Regions from separate parts of the Neptunomonas japonica JAMM 1380 genome, predicted to be linked through region 1. Evidence: predicted binding sites of a transcription regulator. Region 1 holds the regulator's gene; each other region holds the start of a gene.
What was found. The regulator sigma-54, encoded in region 1, starts transcription at its own class of promoters, with help from an activator protein. The targets are predictions, from matches to a motif close to TGGCACNNNNNTTGCTNT.
Positions count from the first base shown of each region.

Region 2: glnL (nitrogen regulation protein NR(II)) is a predicted target of sigma-54. The motif match lies at 2,860-2,877, and genes of this name have one in related genera.
Region 3: NEJAP_RS03385 (phenol hydroxylase subunit) is a predicted target of sigma-54. The motif match lies at 3,238-3,255, and genes of this name have one in related genera.

Region 1 is NZ_AP014546.1:3,063,751-3,069,052, reverse strand. It holds gene mgtE (magnesium transporter) at 1-1,015, opposite strand, end outside; gene NEJAP_RS14365 (HPr family phosphocarrier protein) at 1,117-1,386, opposite strand; gene rapZ (RNase adapter RapZ) at 1,423-2,280, opposite strand; gene ptsN (PTS IIA-like nitrogen regulatory protein PtsN) at 2,291-2,749, opposite strand; gene hpf (ribosome hibernation promoting factor) at 2,762-3,058, opposite strand; gene NEJAP_RS14345 (RNA polymerase factor sigma-54) at 3,102-4,601, opposite strand; gene lptB (LPS export ABC transporter ATP-binding protein) at 4,669-5,302, opposite strand, start outside.
Region 2 is NZ_AP014546.1:3,658,465-3,663,766, reverse strand. It holds gene typA (translational GTPase TypA) at 1-868, opposite strand, end outside; gene glnA (glutamate--ammonia ligase) at 1,240-2,646, shown strand; gene glnL (nitrogen regulation protein NR(II)) at 2,909-3,991, shown strand; gene glnG (nitrogen regulation protein NR(I)) at 3,975-5,302, shown strand, end outside.
Region 3 is NZ_AP014546.1:744,625-749,926, reverse strand. It holds gene NEJAP_RS03405 (phenol hydroxylase subunit P4) at 1-18, opposite strand, end outside; gene NEJAP_RS03400 (aromatic/alkene/methane monooxygenase hydroxylase/oxygenase subunit alpha) at 78-1,580, opposite strand; gene NEJAP_RS03395 (MmoB/DmpM family protein) at 1,602-1,868, opposite strand; gene NEJAP_RS03390 (aromatic/alkene monooxygenase hydroxylase subunit beta) at 1,880-2,863, opposite strand; gene NEJAP_RS03385 (phenol hydroxylase subunit) at 2,891-3,196, opposite strand; gene NEJAP_RS03380 (sigma-54-dependent Fis family transcriptional regulator) at 3,589-5,302, shown strand, end outside.

The DNA.
Region 1 (5,302 bases):
TAAGCGTTAATGTTTGGCTTCCTGCAATACCACCCATAGAGGCGACTATCGGCATAAGGACGGCGAGAGCGACTACTTTATCAATCGTGTTTTGAAAAATGCCGATAACAGCAGATGCGGTCAGTGCCGTAATCAAGTTGATGCCTAACCATACAGCTCTTCGTCGGGTTGTTTTCATCAATGGTGCAAAGGTATCTTCATCATCGTCAAGACCTGCCATGCTCATCATGGAGTGGTCTGCGTCTTCACGAATAACATCGACAACATCATCGATAGTGATTCGGCCGAGGAGTTTACCTTTTTTGTTTACAACAGGTGCGGATACTAAATCATGTTTAGCAAAGAGCGAAGCAACTTCATCATCAGGCATCTCTGCTGGAATCGGCTTAATATCAGTGTTCATTATTTCACGAACAGTAATATTGGGATCCGATACGAGAAGCTTAGTGAGTGGCAGAATCCCTATGTAGGATTCTTTTCTGCGGCTGACGACAAATAAGCTGTCTGTCATTTCAGGTATTTCATTATGGCGGCGAATATAACGCAATACCGTTTCAACAGTAATGTCTGGGCGAATCGTCACCGTGTCTGTATTCATTAACCCGCCGGCGGTATCTTCCGGGTAGGCCAAAACAACTTCTAAGCGTTCACGATTCTGCTGATCCATGATCTTCAGCAGCTCTCGCGTTACTCGCTCCGGTAGTTGCTGTAAAACGTCTGCTACATCATCGGTATCTAGTGACTCTGTAATAGCCAAAACGCGGTCGGTATCCATTTTGCTGAGAATGTCTGCTTGAATATCATCAGCAAGATACTGGAGTACTTTTCCTTCGTTATCGGTATGAATTAGATTCCATAAAATTTCGCGCTCTTTCGGCGGGGACTGCTCTAGTAGGTGTGCGACTTCGGCAGGGCGAAGCGAATTGTTTAGAGTAAAACGCACCTGTTGAAAGGCGCCACTGTCCAGGGCCCGGTTGAGTTTGTCCAGTGCTGTAGTTTCGTCATTAGTAGTCATAATACCCTTAACTGCGAAAACGCACGGTACAATATTTTATGTTGCTGTAGTATAGCGGATAGATGAGTTGTATTCAGTAGTTGCTATGCGTGAATCAGAGGTTATTCATCTTCATCAAAGCGATTGTTAATGAGAGCTTCAATGGCAGAAATCGCATCATCTTGGTCGCTACCCGTGGCAATGACAGTGAGTTCTGTTCCCTTACTAGCAGCCAGCATCATGACTGACATAATGCTCTTGCCATCAACCTCGCGGCCTTCTTTAACTAAACGTACGTCAGAAGAAAACCTAGAAGTCGTATTAATGAGCTTGGCGGCAGCACGCGCATGTAAACCGAGCTTGTTAATGATGGTGATTTTTAGTTCAAGCATAGCGCTTTATTTCCTCTGTGTAATGGTGTCGAGCGCTCAGCGCAGCTCTCGATGCCTGATGTTCACACTATCCATATAAGATTTAAAGTGGCTAGCTAGTTGTTCAGTGACATAAACTGAGCGATGTTGGCCGCCGGTGCAGCCGATCCCTACGGTGACATAGCTACGATTGTTTTGCATGAAGTGCGGTAGCCATTTATCTAAGTATTCTTGAAGATCCTTTATCATTGCGTTTACGTCACTTTCTTGGCTAAGAAAATCGATTACCGGCTGGTCGAGCCCTGTGTGTTTTCTAAGTTCAGCTACCCAATATGGGTTGGGTAAAATACGCATATCAAAAACAATATCGACATCCATAGGGACGCCATGTTTAAAACCAAATGATTCAAACTGTAAAGAAAGTGACTGCTCTTTACGTTCAGAAATTCTGAGTTTTATGATGTCACGTAGTTCGTAAATAGATAGTAGTGTTGTGTCTATTCGCAGATCAGCAAGATCAGCAATCGGTTCTAATAATGTGCGTTCATAGTCAATAGAGTCAGGAAGGTTACTGACTAACTCTGCCATCGGGTGGCGTCGTCTTGTTGAGCTGTATCTTTTTAATAGTGTGTCGTGAGAGGCATCAACATAAAGTAGTTCAACTGTGATTTTAGGGTGCTTTTTAAAATCTCGCCAGATGCTCGGCAATTTCTCGAGATTGCTTGATAGGTTGCGAGCATCTATGCACACGGCAATACGGTTGAGCTGTGCGTCATCCTCTAACATATGATCAATTAAGTTTGGCAGTAATTTGGCCGGAAGGTTATCAATACAATAGAAGCCAACATCTTCGAGGGCTTGTAGAGCTGTACTTTTTCCTGAGCCTGATCGCCCACTAATGATCACTAATTTCATAGATCCATCTCTAAATGCGAAACAGTTGAGTAGCAACGTCTAAAAGTTGCTCATTTGAATGTGTATTTCTTAATGTGTCCCGGAACTCCTCCTGACTGAATACTTCGGCCAGCTTTCCGAGCGTGCTTAAGTGGTCGTCACATGCTTCTTCGGGAACTAATAGAAAAAATAATAAATCGACAGGACGATTATCGATCGCATCAAAATCAATGGGCTTGGATAAGTATATAAGTGCGCCAGTGGCCGTTTGGACGTTGGCAAGGCGACAGTGTGGAATGGCCACACCTTCACCTATGCCCGTACTGCCCAAGCGTTCTCTGCCGATGAGGCCGCTAAATACTGCTTCTGCTGAGAGATCACTGTTTGATTCAGCAATGATTTTACTGACAAGCTCAATGATACGTTTTTTGCTTCCTCCTTCAATATTTTGAAGAACTCGCTCTGGTGATAATAGTGACAGAATGGGCATGTGATTTCAGTTTTAAAAGTTACTTATGGCTTTTAGTTTTTCTTTATGTTTGATGACCTGACGATCTAGTTTATCGATCAATCCATCAATAGCAGCATACATATCATCTTGTTCGCTTGTGGCAAAAATTTCACCGCCGGCGATGTGCATATCCGCTTCAGCTTTTTGACGTTGTTTGTCTATGCTTAGTGTAACTTGTACATTAGTAATGTTATCGAAATGTCGTTCAAGCTTCTCAAATTTAGTATGTACATACTCAGAAAGCGGTTCAGTAAGCTCTACATGATGACCTGTAATATTGATTTGCATAGGTATCTCCTTTTAAAACGACGCATGTCGTTATAACTTAATATTAAACCAGACACTTCCTTTCATTAGAAGGAGCAATGCCCATTGCTTCTCGGTATTTTGCAACAGTCCTTCTTGCAACTTTAATTCCTTCTTGGTCTAACAGTTGGGCAATTTTGTTATCACTCAACGGCTTTGCAGTATTTTCAGCAGAAATCATTTTTTTAATGACGGCGCGAATAGCTGTAGAGGACGCAGCGCCACCGTCATTGGTGCTTACATGACTAGAAAAAAAATATTTTAACTCAAAAATTCCGCGCGGAGTGTGCATATATTTTTGTGTGGTAACACGAGAAATAGTCGATTCATGCATTTCTACTGCTTCTGCAATGTCATGTAACACCATTGGCTTCATGGCTTCATCACCATGCTCCAAGAACGCTGATTGGCGCTCAATAATCTGACTAGATACTTTTAGTAGAGTCTCATTACGGCTTTGTAGGCTTTTTATAAACCAGCGAGCTTCTTGTAAGTGGTTTTTAAGATAGGTGTTATCAGCGCTGCTGTCAGCTCGACGAATGAGGTCGGCATAACTCGTGTTAATTTTTAGGTTGGGAGATGCGTCTTGATTTAGTCGTACCGTCCAAACCCCTTGGAATTTCTCTACATATACATCGGGGGTAACGTATTCAGCTTTTGAGCTAGAAATATGAGAACCGGGATAGGGGTTTAGTGATTGTATTAAGAGAATAATAGCTTGTAGTTGAGGCTCTTTTAATCGCAGTTTTCGTAGTAGCTGCTTATAATCCCGTGTTCCTAACAAGTGTATGTATTGTTTGCATAATGTAAGCGCTTGTTGAAGCAGCGGCGTGTCTGGTGGTAATTGGCGCAACTGAATGCTTAAGCACTCACCCAAATCACGAGAGGCAACGCCTGGAGGGTCAAACTGTTGAATCCTGTGTAATACTGCGTCTACTTCATCGAGTTCAGACTCGGCAAATAATGTAGGTTCGCTCTCTTTAAAGTGTTCAAGAATTTCTTCTGTAGAGGAGCGCAAATACCCTTCGTTATCGATGCCGTCAATAATTGCTTCAGCAATTAAGCGGTCTGCCGGGCTCATTGGCGTTAAATTTAACTGCCAGTTAAGGTGGTCTTGCAGTGTTTCTTCTGCCGTGTCGTTAGATTCAAAAAAAGAATCATCATCTCGCTGGCTACTGCTTGTTCCTGTTTGATACGTGTCTTCCCAAGAGGAGTCTGTGCTGAGTTCAGAGGGAATGTTGTCGCTCCACTGATCTTCAGCTGAGTTCTCTATGCTCTCGTTGCTTGATGTGCTGGATTGGGCGAGGTTGTTATCTTCACTTGGAGTGGTTATTTCTTGCTGTACTTCGGGTTGATGCGTTTCATCGAAATCATCACTCGTTTCGAGCATCGGGTTACTGTCCAGTGCCTCCTGTATTTCATGTTGGAGGTCGAGTGTCGACAGCTGCAACAAACGAATAGCTTGTTGTAGTTGAGGGGTCATTGTCAGGTGCTGACCCATTTTGAGTTGCAATGATTGCTTCATATAACTACAAGGTTACTCCAATAGGGCAGTTCATATAACTTAGAATGTGAAATTTACAATGTGATGTTCAAAGTGTAAATGTATGTCCTAAGTAGGCTGCTTTTACTTGTTCATTTGAAAGTATCTCTTCTGGTGTTCCTTGAGCAAGAATAACGCCTTCACTAACAATATAGGCTTTTTCACAAATATCGAGTGTTTCTCTCACATTATGGTCAGTAATTAAAATACCAATACCTTTGGATTGTAGGTGTTTTATAGTGTGTTTTATGTCATTTACAGAGATGGGATCAACGCCGGCAAATGGTTCGTCTAATAGAATAAAGGTAGGTTCGGAGGCCAACGCTCGGGCTATTTCTACACGCCGGCGTTCGCCGCCAGATAGGCTCATGCCTAAGCTGTCGCGTAAGTGTGTGATGTGGAATTCGCTTAGGAGGCTTTCTAGCTTCTCGTTACGCTGCGCTGTCGAGAGTTCTTTTCGCATCTCTAGTATGCCGAGCAGGTTATCTTGTACGCTAAGTTTGCGGAAAATGGATGCTTCCTGTGGGAGGTAGCCTATTCCTTTTCGGGCGCGTTCATGCATCGGTAGTTGTGTGACGTCATCGCTATTGATACGTATAGCGCCTTTGTCGGTATTAACTAACCCCACAATCATATAAAAACAGGTGGTTTTTCCCGCACCGTTTGGACCTAGAAGTCCAACG
Region 2 (5,302 bases), 590 kb from region 1:
CGCACAAGGTATCAGAAATATTTAGTACATCCATACCTGTGACGCAAATGATATCGCCTGCGCGAGCTGTGTCCACGTCTATGCGTTCGAGGCCAAGATAGCCCATAATCTTTTGTACACGACCGCTACGTACTTTGCCGTCGGCACCAATGATTTTCACTTGTTGGTTTAGCTTAACCGAACCGCGTTTAACACGGCCAACACCAATAACACCCACATAGCTGTTGTAATCCAAAGCAGAAATCTGCATTTGGAATGGTCCATCAACGTCAACCTCAGGTGGTTTAACATGCTCAATGATTGCTTCAAAAAGCGGGGTCATGTCTTCAGCAAGGTTATCATGCTCAAGTCCTGCAATACCGTTTAGAGCTGATGCGTAAATGATTGGGAAATCAAGTTGCTCATCAGTAGCGCCTAACGAGTCAAACAAATCAAAGACTTTATCAACGGCACGGTCAGGATCAGCACCAGGACGGTCAACCTTGTTCACAACTACGATTGGACGCAAGCCCTGATCGAATGCTTTCTGTGTAACAAAGCGTGTTTGTGGCATAGGGCCATCAACAGCATCGACTAGCAGGCATACACAATCAACCATTGATAGTACGCGCTCAACTTCACCACCAAAATCCGCATGGCCCGGAGTGTCAACGATGTTGATATGGTAACCGTTCCACTCAATGGCTGTATTTTTTGCCAGAATGGTAATACCGCGCTCTTTCTCCTGGTCATTGGAGTCCATAATGCGCTCGGTGCCCTCATCTCGGCGGCCCAGGGTGCCAGATTGCGATAATAGTTTGTCAACCAGTGTGGTTTTACCATGGTCAACGTGCGCAATGATGGCGATATTTCTCAGCTTCTCGATCACGTGGAAGTACCTGTAGAGATTTTCATAAAGGCCGCATTATACACGCAATAGCAACGTTGATCCTGATTAATAGTTATGTTTGTACGTCTTTTTTCCACAAGAAGTTTGTTTTAGGTTGGAGTATGATATTAGCGGCTATATAAAGCGGTATATGTAACACGGTTTATGCACTGTTATGGTGCGATGTTTTGTTTTTCGGGTTATTTTGGTGCGTTTTATTGGGTTTGAAGGTGGCTGGTGTAATAAAATCAAGCACATATGTGCTGGCACACTAGTTGCTTATTGAAATATTAAGCCGGCTTAGGCCGATATGTTTTTCAGGACCGTGTTTTTTAGCGTGTCTGACAAAATTTTGATGTGGAGAGAGCCAAATGTCAGAGAAGACTCTGAAGTTAATCGAAGAAAATGATGTTAAGTGGGTTGATATGCGATTCACTGACACTAAAGGTAAAGAGCAGCACGTTACTATTCCTGTTCACCAGATGGGTGATGACTTCTTTGAAGAAGGGAAAATGTTTGACGGTTCTTCTATCGAAGGTTGGAAGGGTATTAATGAATCTGACATGATTCTTCAGCCAGATGATAGTGCATCTATCTTGGACCCGTTTTCTGAAGAGTCTACTGTTATTGTCCGTTGTGATATCGTTGAGCCGGTAACGGGTCAGGGTTATGAGCGTGATCCTCGTTCTGTTGCTCGCCGTGCTGAAGAGTATCTAAAGTCTACCGGTATCGCTGATACAGCAATGTTTGGCCCTGAGCCTGAGTTCTTCGTATTTGATGAAGTTCATTTCCATAATGAAATGAGTGGTTGTGGTTACACTATTACTTCTGAAGAAGCTGCATGGTCTACGAACAACAAGTATGAAGGTGGTAATACAGGTCACCGTCCACGTGTTAAGGGTGGTTACTTCCCTGTTCCTCCTGTTGATTCTCTACATGACCTACGTGCAAACATGTGTAATGCAATGACGGCTATGGGATTGGATGTTGAAGTTCATCACCATGAAGTAGCGACGGCTGGTCAGTGTGAAATTGGTGTTGGTGCTAACACGCTAGTAAATAAAGCAGATGAAGTCCAGGTTTTAAAATACTGCGTACATAATGTTGCTCATGCGTATGGTAAAACGGCGACTTTCATGCCTAAGCCAATTGTTGGTGATAACGGTTCTGGTATGCATGTTCATCAGTCTTTGTCTAAAGATGGTGTAAACATCTTTGCTGGTGACGCTTATGCAGGTATGAGTGAGACCGCTTTGTTCTACATCGGTGGTATCATTAAGCACGCTAAAGCGCTTTGTGCACTGACTAATCCAGGTACGAACTCTTATAAGCGCTTGGTTCCTCATTTTGAAGCGCCTGTAATGCTGGCTTATTCGGCTCGTAACCGTTCGGCTTCTATCCGTATTCCTTATGTGACTACTGCTAAAGCACGTCGTATCGAAACTCGTTTTCCTGATCCAATTGCTAACCCATACTTGTGCTTCGCAGCACTGATGATGGCTGGTCTTGACGGTATTCAGAACAAGATTCATCCTGGCGATGCTGCAGATAAAGATCTGTATGACCTTCCTCCAGAAGAAGCAGCAGAGATTCCACAAGTTTGTGGTTCTTTAGCTGAAGCATTGGCTGAGCTAGATGCTGACCGTGAATTCCTGACACGCGGCAACGTATTTACTGATGATATGCTTGATGCATACATTGAAGTGAAGCAGGCAGAAGTAGATAAAGTAAACCAGACAACTCACCCTGTAGAGTATGACTTGTACTACTCTTGCTAATTGAGATTGTTTAAAGAAACCTCCTTCGGGAGGTTTTTTTTTGCCTGGTATTTACTGTAATGAGTAAGAATAACGCACTAATAAAGTAGTGGTGCACTATATTGGTGCGTTTGGAAGTGGTGCTATAGTGGTATACGCATAACTAGTCTTTGCTTGTATCTCTTTAGGCGTGTTGTTAGCGCTTTCTGGTTATAAAAGAATATTTTTATAAGTTGGCGCTTATTTTGCATTGTGCTTAACAACGTATTAGGTGGTCGCGCGGATGTTTCGAAAACAAACACATAAGCAAACTTTAGAAAACCTATCTACCAGTGTGATTCTGTTGGATGAGAAGCTGTGTATCGATTATATGAACCCTGCTGCAGAAATGCTGCTGGAAGCGACAGCCAAGCGTTTGAGAAATTACGGTGTTGAGCAGTGGCTTACTAATGATTCTGATGAGCTGGCAGTACTAAAGAAATCAATCCACTCTGGCCACCCATACACGCGTCGTGAAGCAAAACTTCTTACGATGAGTGGTCATGAGCTCACAGTTGATTACAGTGTTAATCCTTTACCATTGCAGCATAGTCCTATGTTGCTAATTGAGATCCAAGCAAGAGATCGTCTGCTGCGAATCGAGCGCGAAGAGGAGTTGTTATCACACCATGCCGCTACTCGGAATTTAGTGAGAGGAATGGCGCATGAGATAAAGAACCCTCTAGGGGGTATTCGAGGGGCGGCACAGTTGCTCGAAAGAGAATTAGAAGATGAAGCGTTACATGAATATACGCATATCATTATCGAAGAGGTTGACCGGTTAAGGAATCTGGTTGATCGATTATTGGGCTCACATCAGCTTCCCAAGCAAGAGCAAGTAAATATCCATGCAGTGCTCGAGAGAGTCTGTGCATTAGTGAATGCAGAATGCGCTGGTAAGCTGGCCCTGAGAAGGGATTATGACCCGAGTATTCCTGAATTTACGGGGGATTCAGAGAGAATTATTCAAGCGGTATTGAATGTTGTAAGAAATGCGATGCAGGCATTACAAGAAAATGAGGTTGAAGCACCAGAGATTTTTCTTCGAACTCGAGCAAAGCGTCAGGTGACGTTGGGTTCTGAGCGGCATAGATTAGTGTGCTGCCTTGATATTATTGATAATGGTCCAGGGATACCCACAGACATACTTAATACAGTTTTCTATCCGATGATCAGCGGTCGAGCAGATGGCTCGGGGTTGGGGTTGTCTATAGCGCAATCCATCATTAATCAACATCATGGGCTAATTGAGTGTAGCAGTGAGCCCGGGTGTACACGTTTTTCACTCAATATTCCCTTGGAGTTAAGTAATGAAAATGCCCGGTAAAGTATGGATAGTAGATGATGACCGTTCCATCCGCTGGGTGCTCGAAAGAGCATTAAGTCAGGTTGGTATTGAGACACAAGTATTTGAAAAAGCGGATGACGTATTGAAGCAGCTTGAAAAGAGCACTCCTGATGCTGTCATTAGTGATATTCGTATGCCAGGTATCGATGGTTTACAGCTACTTGAGCGCATACAAAAAATACATCCGCAGATGCCTATCATCATTATGACCGCACACTCTGATTTGGATAGCGCTGTCGCCTCTTATCAAGGTGGTGCGTTTGAGTACTTGCCTAAGCCCTTTGACGTTGATGATGCGGTTGCTTTAGTAACAAGAGCTGTTGAGCATGCGTTTGAGCAAAGACAAGAAAGTGCTGAACCTGTTGCGCTAGACACTGCTGAGATTATTGGCGAGGCACCTGCTATGCAGGAGGTGTTCAGGGCTATTGGACGTTTATCTCAATCGAATATAACGGTCTTGATAAACGGAAAGTCGGGAACAGGCAAAGAGCTGGTCGCTCATGCTTTGCATAAGCATAGCCCGAGATCCTCTTCATCTTTTATAGCGCTTAATATGGCAGCGATCCCAAAAGATTTGATAGAGTCGGAGCTTTTTGGTCATGAAAAAGGCGCTTTTACAGGAGCGGCGGCGGCTCGTCATGGACGGTTTGAACAAGCTGATGGTGGCACATTATTTCTAGATGAAATTGGAGACATGCCGGCCGAGACTCAGACCCGTTTGCTGCGAGTGCTGGCTGATGGTGAGTTTTATCGAGTAGGTGGGCATACCGCTGTTAAAGTTGATGTGCGTATTATTGCTGCAACCCATCAGGACCTTGAGGGCTTGGTCCAAGAAGGGCGGTTTCGTGAAGATTTATTTCATCGTCTAAATGTCATTCGTATTCATATTCCGCAACTGTTTGAGCGCAAAGAAGATATACCGCGCTTGGCTAGACACTTTCTGGTGCGTTCAGCAGAAGAGCTCAACGTTGAGGCAAAGGTTTTAAAGCCTGAAACCGAGGCGTTTATGTGTGATTTGGCGTGGCCTGGTAATGTTCGGCAACTAGAAAACACCTGTCGCTGGCTGACGGTTATGGCGTCTGGACGAGAAGTATTGGTTTCCGACATGCCTCCTGAATTGGCCGAGCAGCAAGGGGCTGCTGAAGTGATTACCTCTAATTGGGAGCACGCTTTACGTAATTGGGTTGATCAGCAATTGAGTGCCGGCAAGCAAGGGGTTATTGATGCAGCAATGCCTGCATTTGAAAAAATAATGATTGAAACAGCATTAAAACATACCGCTGGGAGGAG
Region 3 (5,302 bases), 1.8 Mb from region 1:
AATTGCATGTACTGGCATATTCTTTTATCCCCATGCTGAGACCACATCAGCGGTCTCTGTTGGTTTTTATTCTGTTATTAGGCTGTACCTTTCCACTCTTTCCAGCGCAACTCATCTGGCGAGCCTTTCATATCCATGTTGTCGGCACCCACATTGATACGATAGTAATCACGTAAAATATCCTCTACATCAGGACCACCGCAGTTACCCTGAAAAATTTGATGTACAGGCAACCACGACTGCACATATTTTTCCGGTTCATCATCAAAGATGTCTTTACAACCGTCTGAACAAAAGTGGTACTTATTTTCTTCATAGTCTGAGCTGCGATAACATGTCTGAGTTGGATCATCCATCTCAGTAAACAGCATTGGGATTTGACAAACAGTGCACAACTGCGGCAAGGCTTTGGTATAAAAACGTTCACCTTTAGCTTCCATTTCTTTGGCCATTTCCCAACGAGGACGGTAGTACTTATCGAAGGTATCTGGATACTTTTCGCTCAACCAATCCAGTTCTTCATCTGAAGGTATCCAGGTATGGAAACCGGTAGCATGACCATGCGTGTAAAAAGTCCACCACGCCTGATGCGAGATATGCTCTTTTTCTTTTTCGATAGTTTCAGCGTACTTAGGCATGCGGATACCGTAACGCGCTAAGTCTTTAAACAGTGCGCCACCCGCCTCCTCGAAATAGACCTCCCATGCTTCCTTCCAACTCATCACTTTATTTGGCAGCATGTAATCCATCATCATGGCAACAATAGTGAGCAGTCGCGTGCCGCGCCAGAACCATTTATCAATCCATTTTTGTACAATCGGCACATTATCTTCATGCTGCTCAAGCAAGAACTTGATGACCTCCAGCCCAAGTGTCATGTGGCGAGCTTCATCGGACTGCGCAGAAAAACCGAAAGTCACTGTTGCCATATCCCCGTTGTAAGCAGCACCTGACATAAAGGGCACAAACAATAGGTTAGTTAAGACATATTCAAATGAGAATCCGATGGCAACCATGAACTCAAAAGGCCCCGCTGCGCGCGCATCGTTAAAGAACGATTTAGGTACTGACAGATACCAAATGCGGTCATGCTGATGGCTGAACTCCTGAAATCCATCAAAAAACTTATTGTAATGACTCATTGCATGAATCTGAGTCTGGACGTGACGTAACTCATCAATGGATTGCATCTGACAAGCAACACGTGCACCAACACCGCCAAATTCACGCCCTGTCTGCGCAAACCCTTGGTATGCTTGATATTCAAGCGGCGACACCCCTGTCAGGAATATTTTGAGTGCATTGACATATCGCGGATCTGAAATATTGGTTTGTCCGTTATTTTGTGAAAAAGCATCCAATATCGCGTACAGTTTCTTCTCTTTCTCAGCTTGATATTTCCAATAACTATCCATAGTCAAACGAAATGGGTCTTCCCATTTTGACCAGTCAGTAATTTTTATTCCCTCGAACTCTTCGTAAGGAAACGCTTCTTTACGATCTTGGTAGGAGAACTCCCAATCCAAATCGCGCGTCAGCAAACGATATTTATCTTTTAAATTGAGCTTTTTAGCAGCCATGTCGAAGTACCTTTTTTATTATTAGTTCCAGGTAAGGCTCAGTTGATCATCTTCTTCGTCAACATTTCCACCCAGCGTAATTAGGTTCAAATGAAGCTCCTGAACATCCCACTCACGCCCTAGTTTTTCTTCCACCGTTTCACGCTTAACCACTAAAGAGTCTTCATTTTCAATGCGAATCATGGCCGGCATATGGATAACCGTTACGTCTGGATTATCCTCTTCAATAGCTTCCACGATGTAGCGTGATACATCATTATCTTGTAGTGCTATATAGACTTTTGACATGTAGAAACCCCTTACTTAATACCGGCCTTAGCCAATCGTTTATCCATAACCGAAAGCGCATCAGTCAATGCTTTTTCACTCAGCATTTCATTACAAAGAGGTGCAAATGCTTCGGCAGCCTTACCGCGCCACTTAGTAACCCAGCCAGAAATTAATAGCTGATTTTCGTCGGATTCTACCGCGGCCACTTTAATCACAGCGTCAACCCAGCGAGCGGTATCCTTATGCCAAACCCGCATAAACTCAGTCAACATCGCTACATCCTGCCCACCATTTTCAGCTAGTTTTTCATCCCACTGCTCATACACAAGATTGGCAACCAAATTATCGATGACAAAGTCCTGAGCGATCAGTAATTCAAACCAGTCTTTAGTCACCAACATCTCTTCACAAATAGCACGAACACCTTGCCAAATATCAGCAGACATCCATTGTGTTTTAGCCTCTACAAGCGAATCACCACTATTGCCATCTAGAATCAAACCTATACGAGATAGGTACTGAGCCATCCCAAGACGGTCCATACCATCAAACATCAGCGCCTGAGTAATCGCGGTTCCATATCCATAAGCAGCACCATAAACATTGTTTAAGTTGGCGGTATGCTCAACATGGCGAAACGGCACTAAAAAACGAATTAGACTGGCACGTAACTCTTCGCTAAGGTGGTCTGCAAGATTACGCTTTTCAAAAAAAGCATAATTGTTTTCAGCAGCCTCTTGCATTTTTGCGCGTTGCTGCACGTACGAGCCATAGTAAAATTGGCGTGGATCCTTGAAGGCATACCAATCATTCATCTGAATATCGGTACGACGCGGATCGTTGAGCTCTAAGTCAGGTTGCCACAAAGGACGATAATGGAAGTTAGTTTCTGATTGAACGTCATACGTAGCTTCCTGATAGCGAGTGGCTGGTTTGTCACCGAAACGGCGCTCTATATGCGCAAAGGTATGACGAACCGGCTCCAGCATCGAAGTTTTGATTTCAATGGTCATCGAACTTTTCCCAGCTGATAGTTACTGTTATGAAGGAGATTGAGCATGATTACTTGCCATGAGCGTATCTTCGCCGTAACGCCACTTTTTACTTTCGGCATCTACAATGGCGATCTGCTCATTGCTCATATGAACGACTGAATTACTCTTACAAAAAGCCTCAAACGCAAGCCGTGGCAATACAAGTTCAACGAACAATTCTGGAGCACCAATAGCAAAGTCGAATTCGACAAAAGGAACATCAGGGTTGCTGTGCACACGTACATACTTCTCTAATTGTTCAAACGAAGAGCCAATTTTTTTGTTATTAGTCACAAGTATTGATTTGCTCATTACGAATAGCCCCTGTGGCATTAATCATCTCACTAGAACCTAGAGCAACCGTTGTGCCATAATTTAATAACAACCTTATTTAAAAGAACCAATAAATATAACTATTTGTTTAATAAAGAAAATAAAATAAAATAATAAAAAACAACTGAAGTAAGTCAACGCCAGATATGAGTTCATCAATATTTACTCATCTCAGCAAATGATTAAAAAACCACCTTGCTCATTTGATCATTTGATCACTCACAACGCCTAGAAAGAGAAAAATTAAAACACGCGGTCAAATCGAATTAGCAAGACCGAGAGCTTATGACTTGATTAAAAACCATTCGACAATCATCAAGAAAATACTCCATAATAATTTCCATACAGTCTAAGTTGGTATAAAAATAATAATGTCTAAACAACCTGAACTTCAGTTTCCCGGCAGTGAGGATCTCCTGTCACAACTTCACTTTGATCATGAAAACGGAAAAATCTGGTTTAATGAGCAAAGGATGTTATTGATTCACGCAAGCGTGATGGGCTTACTACGAAAAGAACTTATTGAGACCTTAGGTGTTCAAAGAGCACGAGGTTTTTTAATGCGGTTTGGCTACCACTCTGGTTGGAAAGATGCTGAGCTTGTTAGCAAGATAAGACCGGATTTGTCAAAAAAGCAGTCTTTCTACATGGGGCCGCAATTACACATCATAAAAGGCATGGTGAATGTCAAACCTACTTCTCTTGATTTCGATCTAGATAGCGGCACGTTTGACGGAGAATTCGACTGGTTCGACTCTTATGAAGCAGAAATCCACCTCCAGGAATGCGGTATTTCAGAGGACCCTATTTGCTGGACACTGATCGGATATGCCAGTGGATATACTACTTACTATATGGGGCGCCAAATCATCTTTAAGGAGTCAATGTGCAAAGGTGCTGGTGCGGATCATTGCCATATCATTGGAAAGCCTGTTGAAGAGTGGGAAGACTCTGTTGAGCTTGAAAGCATGCTGCTCCCTGACCCTATCGCCGAAGAACTATTTTCATTACAAAGCCAACTAAGTGAGCTTCGTGCTAACTTTGGCAACAGCGAAAAAGAGGGAGATTCATTACTCAACTCAGTGGGTCAATCATCAACTTTTCGAAATGCCTGCCAACTAATTCACAAAGCATCAACTAGCAAAGTCACTGTATTACTGCAGGGTGAAACCGGCGTAGGTAAAGAAATATTTGCCCGCGGACTCCATCAAAGTTCGGATCGCTCCGATAAACCTTTTATAGCGGTTAATTGTGCCTGTATTTCACCAGACCTTATCGAGGCCGAACTATTTGGTGTAGAGAAAGGCGCCTTTACTGGTGCTACACAATCTCGCGAAGGGCGCTTTGAACGTGCGAACGGAGGCACTCTTTTTCTTGATGAAGTTGTTGATCTTTCAGCTCGCGCGCAAGCCTCTTTGCTTAGAGTTCTACAAGAAAGCGAGCTAGAAAGAGTGGGTGATAACCGTACCCGCTTTATTGATGTGAGAGTAGTTGCTGCGGCCAACATCAATTTAGAAAAAGCAGTACAAGATGGTGTGTTTCGTGAAGACCTTTACTATCGTCTTAATATTTATCCAGTACACATCCCTCCCCTGCGTGAACGCGGTGAAGATATCCCGTTACTGATCAATCACTTTTTAGAGAAGTATCATAACTTCTACAACAAGAGAACGCTGGGTGTTTCAGATATGGCTATGCAAGCATTGATGGAATACAAGTGGCCGGGCAATATTCGTGAATTGGAAAATATGATAGAACGCGGTGTAATCCTCAGTGAAAACAATCACACTATTGGCTTAGATTCATTTTTCCCCTCATTATCAGAGCCCAGCCATCCACTTAATATCATGAGTAAACGTGCTCTAGATGCATCACCTCAAATAACGAATAGCGAGACGGATAACTCCAAAAGCAACTCTTACAAGAGCATCTGTAAAGAGCTATTAAATAATAGTGTAAATCTTGATGAGTTTGAGTCGGCTCTGTTATTAGAGGCGATGGAGCAATCCCAAGGAAATATTTCAAAAGCGGCACGTTTACTAGGAATAACTCGCCCGCAACTCGCCTACCGATTAAAAAAACTGG